2 regions of the Lysobacter sp. KIS68-7 genome follow, and region 2 is predicted to be linked to the other one. Evidence: riboswitches for the same ligand, from Rfam matches in the RefSeq annotation. Region 2 holds a riboswitch; the other holds the start of a gene.
The links. A riboswitch is a leader RNA that binds a small molecule or an ion and turns the genes downstream of it on or off. The one in region 2 is predicted to bind cobalamin.
Positions count from the first base shown of each region.

Region 1: linked by a shared signal. The riboswitch ahead of btuB (TonB-dependent vitamin B12 receptor) and the one ahead of LVB87_RS05270 (ribonucleoside-diphosphate reductase subunit alpha) in region 2 are both predicted to bind cobalamin.

Region 1 covers NZ_CP089925.1:1,317,152-1,321,886, reverse strand. Annotated here, with positions in the region: gene LVB87_RS06280 (efflux RND transporter periplasmic adaptor subunit) at 1-406, opposite strand, end outside; gene bioD (dethiobiotin synthase) at 578-1,282, opposite strand; gene LVB87_RS06270 (GAF domain-containing protein) at 1,322-1,804, shown strand; gene LVB87_RS06265 (TfoX/Sxy family protein) at 1,801-2,169, shown strand; cobalamin riboswitch at 2,225-2,446, shown strand; gene btuB (TonB-dependent vitamin B12 receptor) at 2,571-4,442, shown strand; gene LVB87_RS06255 (hypothetical protein) at 4,490-4,735, opposite strand, start outside.
Region 2 covers NZ_CP089925.1:1,116,259-1,120,993, reverse strand. Annotated here, with positions in the region: gene LVB87_RS05270 (ribonucleoside-diphosphate reductase subunit alpha) at 1-1,813, opposite strand, end outside; cobalamin riboswitch at 1,995-2,217, opposite strand; gene LVB87_RS05265 (potassium/proton antiporter) at 2,288-4,033, shown strand; gene LVB87_RS05260 (putative peptide maturation dehydrogenase) at 4,034-4,735, opposite strand, start outside.

The DNA.
Region 1 (4,735 bases), 200 kb from region 2:
CCGAACGTTCCGCGGCCAGCGCGTTGTCGAGATCGGACTGCGAGATGAATTTCTGCGGCGCGAGGTTGCGCGCGCGCGCGGCGGCGGCGCGCGCGTTCGCGTAGTTGGCGTCCGCCGAGGCTTCCGCCGCGATCGCCTGGCCGAGCGCGGCCTGCAGCGGCGCCGGATCGATCACGAACAGCAACTGGCCTTCCTTCACGTCGCTGCCTTCTTCGTAGGCGCGACGCTGCAGCACGCCGGCCACGCGCGCGCGCACGTCGGCGCTGCGATACGCGGCGAGGCGACCGACGAGTTCCTTCACCAACGGGGCCGGGCCGGGCTTCATCACGACCACGCCCACTTCCGGCGGCGGCATGTTGCCCATGCCGGCATTTGCATCCTGTTTCCCGCATGCAGCGACGAACATCGCGGTTGCGAGCACGCCTGCGATTGCGGCGTTCGCGCCATTGCTTCCAAGCTTCCGGGCCATGCGGGTGCCTCTCGTCCGTTTACTGTACGCGACAGTTTAGCTTGCCCTGACGCGCGAAAGACCCCTGTCGGAAGTCAGGAGGCCATCGCGCAGGAGGCCACGTCGCGCTCAAGCGTGCCGTGAAGGCCACGTTTCAGGCCAAGCAAGGTGGCGCGCCATGCGCGCGGCATCCGGCTTGGAATCGTGTGGGAGGCGGCCGAGGCATGGCGCGCGGAGGCGGCTCGAAAGGAGCGCGAAGTTGTCGTCGGCGCGCGCCATCGCGGGATCGATGCCGGTGGCGATCCAACCGGCGAAGCGGGCGCCGTCGTCTTCGATCGCGCGCGCGGTGAGATACGCGTGGTTGAGGCAGCCCAGCCGCAATCCGACGACGAGCACGACCGGCAGGTCGAGTGCGCGCACCAGGTCGGCCTGGAACACCTGCGTGGCCAGCGGCGCCATCCAGCCACCGACGCCTTCGACGACGACCACGTCGGAATGCGCGCGCAGGCGTGCATGCGCCAGCAGGATCGGATCCAGCGCGACATCGACACCTTCGTCGCGCGATGCAAGCTCCGGCGCCAGCGGCGCGGGGAAGGCATACGGATTGACGTCTTCGTAACGCGGCAGCGGATCGCTCGCCGCCTGCAACGCGAGTGCGTCCTCGTTGCGCCATGCACCCTCGATGCGTTCGCAGCCGCTGGCCACCGGCTTCATGCCGACCGCACGCAGGCCACGTGCGCGCAAGGCATGCAGCAGCGCGGCACTGGCCAGGGTCTTGCCCACGCCCGTATCCGTGCCGGTGACATAAATGCTTTGGGGCAGCGTTGCATCCATGTCGGCAATGGTACCCGGTGGCCGCGCTACACTCGGCGGATGTTCACGACCTCCTCCCTCAGCGGCACCAAGCCGGAGCAGTACGCCGAACTCGCCGAGCAGGCGCGCGCGCTACTGCACGGCGAACGCGACCGCATCGCCAACGCGGCGAACCTGTCCGCGCTCATCTACCACGCGCTGCCCGATCTGAACTGGGCGGGCTTCTACTTCTTCGATGGCACCGAACTTGTCGTGGGCCCCTTCCAGGGCTTGCCGGCGTGCGTGCGCATCCCGCTCGACAAGGGCGTGTGCGGTGCCGCCGCAAGCACGCGCACCACGCAGCGCATCGACGACGTCCACGCCTTCCCCGGCCACATCGCGTGCGATTCGGCCTCCAATTCGGAGCTCGTGGTGCCGCTGGTGCACCAGGGCGCGCTCGTCGGCGTGCTGGACCTCGACAGTCCGGTCCACGCCCGCTTCGACGTTATGGATCAGGAGGGGCTGGAGGAGATCGCCCGACTGTTCATGGAGAGCTTGGGGTGAGCACGGTGAAGCTGCGGAACATCGGCCCGAAGAGTGCGGCCTGGCTTCGCCAGGTCGGCCTGCGCTCGCGCGAGGACCTGGAAGCGGTCGGCGCAGTCGATGCGTTCATGCGCGTGAAGCGCGCCGGCTTCAAGCCCAGCCTCAATCTCCTCTATGCGCTGGAAGGCGCCTTGCTCGACTGCCATTGGCAGGACGTGCCCGAGGCGCGCCGCAGCGAACTCGTCCTTGCCGCCGACGCCGCCACGGCGCTGTTGCCGCCGCCGCGCAATCGACCCGCCGCTTCGCCCGTCACCACCACCCAGGTGGCCGATGCCGAAGACGCCGCGCCGGCCTTCCGGCTGTTCGACGAGCCCGGCGAAGACTGACGACGCCGCATCGGCTGCGCATTCACGCTACACTGCCGCCCGCTTCGAGGTGACCGAGGCGCTGCCCGACAGTGGCAACGCCGAGGTTGAAACGGGAAGCCGGTGCGCGATCCCCATGGATCGCAATTCCGGCGCTGCCCCCGCAACGGTAAGCGCGCAGGCCGACGCAACCGCCACTGTGCATCGCACGGGAAGGCGCGAAGGCCGCGGATCGCGGTGCATTCGCACACGATTCGACGCGCAAGCCCGGAGACCGGCCACGGAGCTCGACTGGTTGCGATGCGGAGGGCATCGTGCGGCCGCTGCATCGCCATGCGCGCGCAGCCCCGTCCGCTTCTCTCCGCTGCTGCAACTTCCCTGCACCGAATGCGCGCGGGCGTGCGCGCTGGAGAGTCGTTCCCATGTTGCGTTCTTCCCTGGCCGGCGCGGTTGCGTTGGCGCTGTCCCTGTCTTCTTCTTTTGCGCTTGCACAGGACGGCACGTCCTCGCAGGAGCTCGACCGCGTCGTCGTCACCGGCACGCGCACCGCCATCACCGTCGACGATTCGCTCGCCGCGGTCGAAGTCATCGATCGCAAGGAGATCGAGCGCACGCAGGCGCATTCGCTGCCCGAACTGTTGCGCGGACGCGCCGGCATCAACCTCGTCAACCAGGGTGGCGCGGGCAAGTTGTCGACGCTGTTCATGCGTGGCGCCGAGTCGGACCACGTGTTGTTCCTCGTCGACGGCGTGCGCGTGGGCTCCTCGACCTCGGGCCTCACCGCGATCCAGGACATTCCGGTCGAATTGATCGATCGCGTCGAAATCGTGCGCGGTCCGCGCTCGAGCCTGTACGGCTCGGACGCGATCGGCGGCGTCATCCAGATCTTCACGCGCAAGGCGCAGAACGGCGTGCGGCCGCATTTCCGCCTCGGCGCGGGCACCGATGACCTGCGTGAACTCAGCGCCGGCATCGACTTCGGCTTCGAGCGCGCGTGGTTCGGCGCGGACTACAGCCACCAGGCCACCGAAGGCTTCCAGTCCTGCCTCGGCGCCGCCACGCCGGTGTTCGCCGGTTGCTTCGTCGACAATCCCGACCCGGATCGCGACGGCTACGAAAGCAATGCGATCTCGCTGCGCGGCGGCGTGCGTCCGATCGATGGCCTGGTGATCGAAGGCAATGCGCTGCGCAACCAGGGCCGCAACGAATACGACTCCGATCCGTTCTACGGCTTGCCCGACGTGTCCAACACCACGCAGCAGGTCGTCGGCGGCAAGATCCGCTACGACGTCGGCCGCACGACGTGGACGATGTCCGCGGGCAGCAACCGCGACGTCTCCTACGACTCGCGCGATCGCAGCTTCGTCGACCAGTTCGCCAGCCAGCGCGACAGCGCCTCGTTGCAGGGCGACGTGCGCGTGGCGGACGGACACACCGTGACGGCCGGCTTCGACTGGCAGCGCGACAAGGCGGACGTCGAGGACCTGTTCAGCGCGTGGTCCGCCGATCGCAACAACCACGCGGTGTTCGGGCAGTACCTCGGCGACTTCGGCGCGAACAACGTGCAGGCCAGCCTGCGCCGCGACGACAACGAACAGTTCGGCGGCCACACCACGGGCGGTTTGGCGTGGGGTTACGCGTTCGCGCACGACCTGCGCCTCACGGCGAGCGTGGGCACCGCGTTCAAGGCGCCGACGTTCAACGAGCTGTACTTCCCGTTCTTCGGCAACCCGGACCTGCGCCCCGAGGAATCGAAAACCTGGGAACTCGGCATCGGCCAGCGCAAGGCCGACTGGAACTGGGCCTTGAACGCGTACCAGACCAAGGTCGACGATCTGATCGTGTACGACATCTCGCTGTTCATGGCGAACAACCTCGACAGCGCGCGGATCCGCGGTGCGGAACTGACCGGTGGCCTGACGCTCGGCGGATGGAACCTCTCGGGTGCGGCGAGCTACGTCGATCCGCGCAACCACAGCCAGGGCTTCGACTACGACAACCTGTTGCCGCGTCGCGCGCGCACGACGGGCCGCATCGACGCCGACCGCGCGTTCGGCGATTTCAGCGTCGGCGCGACGCTGGTCGGCGAAGGCCGCCGCTGGGACGACGTGGCGAACACGCTCGCGGTCGGCGGATTCTCCACGCTGGACCTGCGCGCGGAGTGGCGCGCGTCGCCGGAATGGACCCTGCAGGCGCGCGTGGGCAACGCCTTCGACAAGGACTACCAGACCTCGGCGTACTACGCGCAGCCGGGACGACAGTGGTTCCTGAGCGTGCGATACGCGGCGCAGTAACGTCGGCAGCGTGCGGCGACGTGCATCGTCGCCGCACGCGATTCCATTTACAGGCGATCGCAGCGGCCGATGCGCGCGCCGGCCAGCAGCGCATCGTCCATGCCGTGCGGGAACGCCACATGGCGCGTGACGTCGTTGCCGAGGCCATCGGTTTCGCAAACGGCCACCGACTCCAGGCGCGAGCTCCACGTGATGTTCGCGCCGTCCATCGCGCCCCACCCGACGAGCACCTTGTCGTCGAACGTGATGGCACTCGGCGAGCCGAACAAGAACTGCTCCGCATGTTCGGCTCC
Region 2 (4,735 bases):
AGCGCCCGGCCTCATCCGGCACCACGCCCCACGCATCGAACTGCAGCTCGCCTACCGATGCCCGCGTATCCGCGAACGACGGATGCGCCCCGCGTTCCATCGCCAGTTCGCAGGACGTATCGAGCGCGTGGAAGTAGATGGTCTCTGCGATCTTCGTCGACAGCGTCCGCGCCTGCTCGCTGTCGAACGGCAGCCGTAGCGCGAAGAGCACATCCTGCAAGCCCATGCAGCCCAACCCCACCGGCCGCCAGCGCAGGTTGCCGCGGCGCGCACTTTCGATCGGATAGAAGTTGAGGTCGATGACGCGGTCGAGCTGACGCACGGCCAGACGCACGGTTTCGGCGAGCTTGTCGAAATCGAAGCCGGCCTCGGCGTCCACGTGGCGTGCGAGGTTGATCGAGCCGAGGTTGCACACCGCGGTTTCCTCTGCGGACGTGATCTCCAGGATCTCGGTGCACAGGTTCGACAGGTGGATGACGTTGTGCGCGCGCAGCGTCTGGTTACTCGCGCGGTTGCACTTGTCCTTGAAGGTCATCCAGCCGTTGCCGGTCTGCGCGAGCGTGCGCATCATCCGCGCGTACAACTCGCGCGCGCGGGTCGTGCGCGCCGCTTTGCCCTGGGCTTCAGCCTGTTCGTAGGCGCGCTCGAAGGCTTCGCCGTACAGGTCGGTGAATTCCGGCACGACGCGCGGATCGAACAGCGACCACTCGGCATCCGCCTCCACGCGCCGCATGAACAGATCCGGCACCCAGTTGGCGAGGTTGAGATTGTGCGTGCGCCGCGCCTCGTCGCCCGTGTTGTCGCGCAGCTCGAGGAATTCCTCCACGTCCGCATGCCACGGCTCCAGGTACACGCAGGCCGCGCCCTTGCGCTTGCCGCCCTGGTTCACCGCGGCGACGGACGCGTCCAGCGTCTTCAGCCAGGGCACGATGCCGTTGGAATGCCCGTTGGTCGATTTGATCAGCGAACCGCGCGAACGCACGCGCGTGTAACTCACGCCGATGCCGCCGCTGAACTTGGACAACTGCGCGATGTCGCCGTAGCGCTGGTAAATCGATTCCAGCGTGTCCTGCGGCGAATCGAGCAGGAAGCACGAGGACAGCTGCTCGTGGTTGGTGCCGCTGTTGAACAGGGTGGGCGAGGACGGCAGGTAATCGAGGTTGGCCATCGCGCGATACAGCGCGAGCGCACCGGGCACGTCTTCCCCAAGCGCGCAGCCGATGCGCAGGAAGAACTGCTGCGGGGTTTCGATCACCTTGCGCGTACGCGGGTGGCGCAGGAGATACCGGTCGTAGAGCGTACGCAGGCCGAAGTAGTCAAAGCCGAAGTCGAGCGTCGGATCGATTGCATCGTTGAGCTTGCGCGCGTTGGCCTGCACGAAGCCAAGCAGGCGGTCGTTGATCAACCCGACTTCATGCCCGCGCGCGATGGACTGCGAAAACGCGTGGATTTCCTGCCCCGCCACTTCCTTGGCGATCACACCGGCGAGCAAGCGCGCGGCCAGGCGTCCGTATTCGGGTTCTTCGCCCGTGAGCAGCGCGGCGGTGCGGATGGAGAGTTCGTCGAGCTCGCGCGTGGTTGCACCGTCGTAAAGGCCCGAGATGGTGCGCGTGGCCACGCGCATCGGTTCCACCGCATGCAGCCCTTCGGCCGCGCGCGTCACCGCGCGCACGATCTTGTTGAGGTCGACGGCTTCGCTCGCACCGTTGCGCTTGGTCACGCGCATGGTGGTCGCGGTCGGCGGCGGCGTGAGGTCGAAGGTCGGCGAAGCGACGGGCGCCGCGAGCGCGGCGTCGTGGGTGTCCTGGTGCATGGTCGGCTCCCTGCTGTGGCGCACCGTGGCCGTCGCTCCCTCGGCGATCGACATGGGCGTTGGAGGCGGGAGGTTGGGAAAGCGGCGTCGCAACGGTCGCGACGCGCACGAAGGAATCGGCGGCCGACGTTGCTCCACCAGCCATCTCCCCCCGGAGATTCCGCGGCCGGCACCGCGCGGCGTGCATCGCGCGGCTGTCGGCAGGTCTTCGGGCTCGTGGACTCGATGCGGGCGCGTTGCCGAACCTGCATCACCTACTTGTCGCCGCTTCCCGGGGTCACTGCCCCAGTGCGTTGTCGCGACTTCGTTTCCACCTACCGCTGCGGGGCAGCGCCGGTATTGGACCGGCTTCCCTTTTCATCCGCTGGCTTGTGGCCACCGGAACCGACGGCCACAAGATATCGTGGTTACGATCCTTGTCAATCGCGGACGGGGCACCGGCTACACTCGCTGCACGCGAAGGAGAAGGCCGGCTTGGAGCACCTGCACGCCATCGACCTGCGCCTGCTCTTCGGCGCGTTGCTGATCCTGGCGGGCATCGCCTCGTCGCTCCTCGCGCGTCGGTTCGGTGCGCCGTTGCTGCTGGTGTTCCTGCTGCTCGGCCTGGTGCTCGGCGAAGACGGGCCCGGCGGCATTCGTTACTCGGACCTGGGCTTCACCTATCTCGTCGGGTCGCTGGCGCTGGCGGTGATCCTGTTCGATGGCGGTTTGCGCACGCGCGCGCAGCATGTGCGCGGCAGCGTGGTGCCGTCGGTGGTGCTTGCCAGCGTGGGCGTGGTGATCACCGCGGCGCTTACCGCCGTCGCAGCGGTTTATCTGCTCGATCTGCCCTGGCTGGAGGCGGCGCTGCTCGGCGTCGTGGTCTCTTCGACGGATGCGGCCGCGGTGTTCTTCCTGTTGCGCGCGGGCGGCCTGCATCTCGAACGACGCACGAATGCCACGCTCGAAATCGAATCGGGCAGCAACGATCCGATGGCGGTGTTCCTCACGCTCGCGTTGACGACGTGGATCGCGGGCAAGGGCATCGATGCGGAACCTTGGTTGCTCGCATTGGAATTGGCGTGGGCCATGGCCGCGGGCCTGGTCGCCGGTTATCTCGGCGGACGCCTGATGGTGTGGACGCTCAATACCTTCACGATGCCGCCGGGATTGCATCCGTGGCTTGCGCTCGCGGGCGCCGTCGCCTTGTTCGCGATGACCAACCTCGTGCGCGGCAGCGGCTACCTCGCGGTGTACCTCGCAGGCATCGTGGTCGCCAACCGCCCGATGCGCTCGCGCAATGAAGTTCTCGCCGTGCAGGACGCGGCCACGTGGTTCGCGCAGCTGGTGATGTTCCTGCTGCTCGGCCTGCTGGCCACGCCGACGAAGATCCTCGACCTCTTCTGGCCCGCGCTCGGTGTCGCCGCCTTCCTGATGTTCGTCGCGCGGCCCGCGGCGGTGGTCGCCTGCTTGCTGCCCTTCGGTTATCGCCGCGCGGAAATCGGCTTCATTGCATGGACGGGGCTGCGCGGTGCGGTCGGCATCTTCCTCGCGTCCATTCCGCTGCTTGCGGGATTGCCGAACGCGGCGCTGTATTTCAACGTCGCCTTCGTCGTCGTGTTCGCCTCGCTGATCGTGCAAGGCTGGACGCTCGCGAGCGCTGCGTACTTGCTGCAGGTCGCGGTGCCGCGCGCGGATCCGAATACGCGCCGGATCCAGCTCGACCTGCCAGGTCAGCTCGAGTACGACATGGTCGGCTATCGCATCGCACCCGGCAGCGCGGTGTTGCGCGGCGATGCCCTGCCCGGCCGCGTGCGCATGGCGATGGTGGTGCGCGAGGGGCGCGTGTTGCTGCCGGAAGATGCTGGCACGTTGCTGGCGGACGATTACGCCTACGTGCTCGCGCCGACGGGGCAGGCGCCGCGACTGGATTGGTTGTTCGCCGAAGGCAGCGATGCGCGATTGGCGGAGCGCGATCTGTTCGGTGTCTTCACGCTGCCGGGCGATGTGCCGCTCGGTGAGCTTGCATCGTTCTACGGATTGCCGATTCCCGAGCGCTTCAATGAAGCGACGGCCGCGGAGTTGTTCGATGCGCGCTTCGATGAGCAGCCGCAGGTGGGGGATCGCCTCGCGCTGGGCGGGAAGGCGGTGCTCGTCGTGCGCAGCGTCAAGGACGAGCGCGTGGCGCAGGTCGGGTTGAAGTTCGCGGGCGTGGGTGAGCGCTTGCTGGGCGGGCGTTGATCAGCGCGGCCAACTCGTGCGATTGGGATCGAGCTCCGGCGTCGTCATGCGATCTGCGCGGATGCCGAAGCCGCACACGGCGATGGGACTTTCGACAAAGCTCGTCAGCCCGAACGCACGCTCGATGTCGATCTCGTTGATCGCCGCGGTGATGAACGCGCCCAGGCCCAGTTCCGTTGCGGTGAGCAACAAGGTCTGCGACAGATGTCCGACGTCGAGGATCGCGACGCGATACGCCTTCGGGTGGTTCTGGTACTTCCAGTAATTGCGCGCAAAGCGCGGCACCAACGCTACCTGCACGGGTGCATCGGAGAACCAGTCCTGACCGCCAACCGCGAGGCGAGCGAACGCTTCGAGCGCTTCCGGCGTTCCCTCCCAGGCGATCGGTCGCATCGCATGTTCGATCGCGTTGTAGTGATACAGGCCGGGCGCGAGACCCTCCACGCGATGCACGATGAAGTACGCCTCGGTCGCGTGCATCGCACCGCCCGACGGGCTGGTCTTCTTCACCATGTCGAAGACTTCGGTGCCCTTCACTTGTCCGCGCGCACCGAACACGCGTTCGACGACGTGGGAGAACGCCGCCATCGGCAGCACGCTGGCCTTGTCGAAGTTGCGGCAGCTGCTGCGCCGATCCAGCAACGCGTCGAACGCGGTGTGCGGCACGCGCGGCAGCGCGTGGCTGTCTCCTTGCACGAAGTC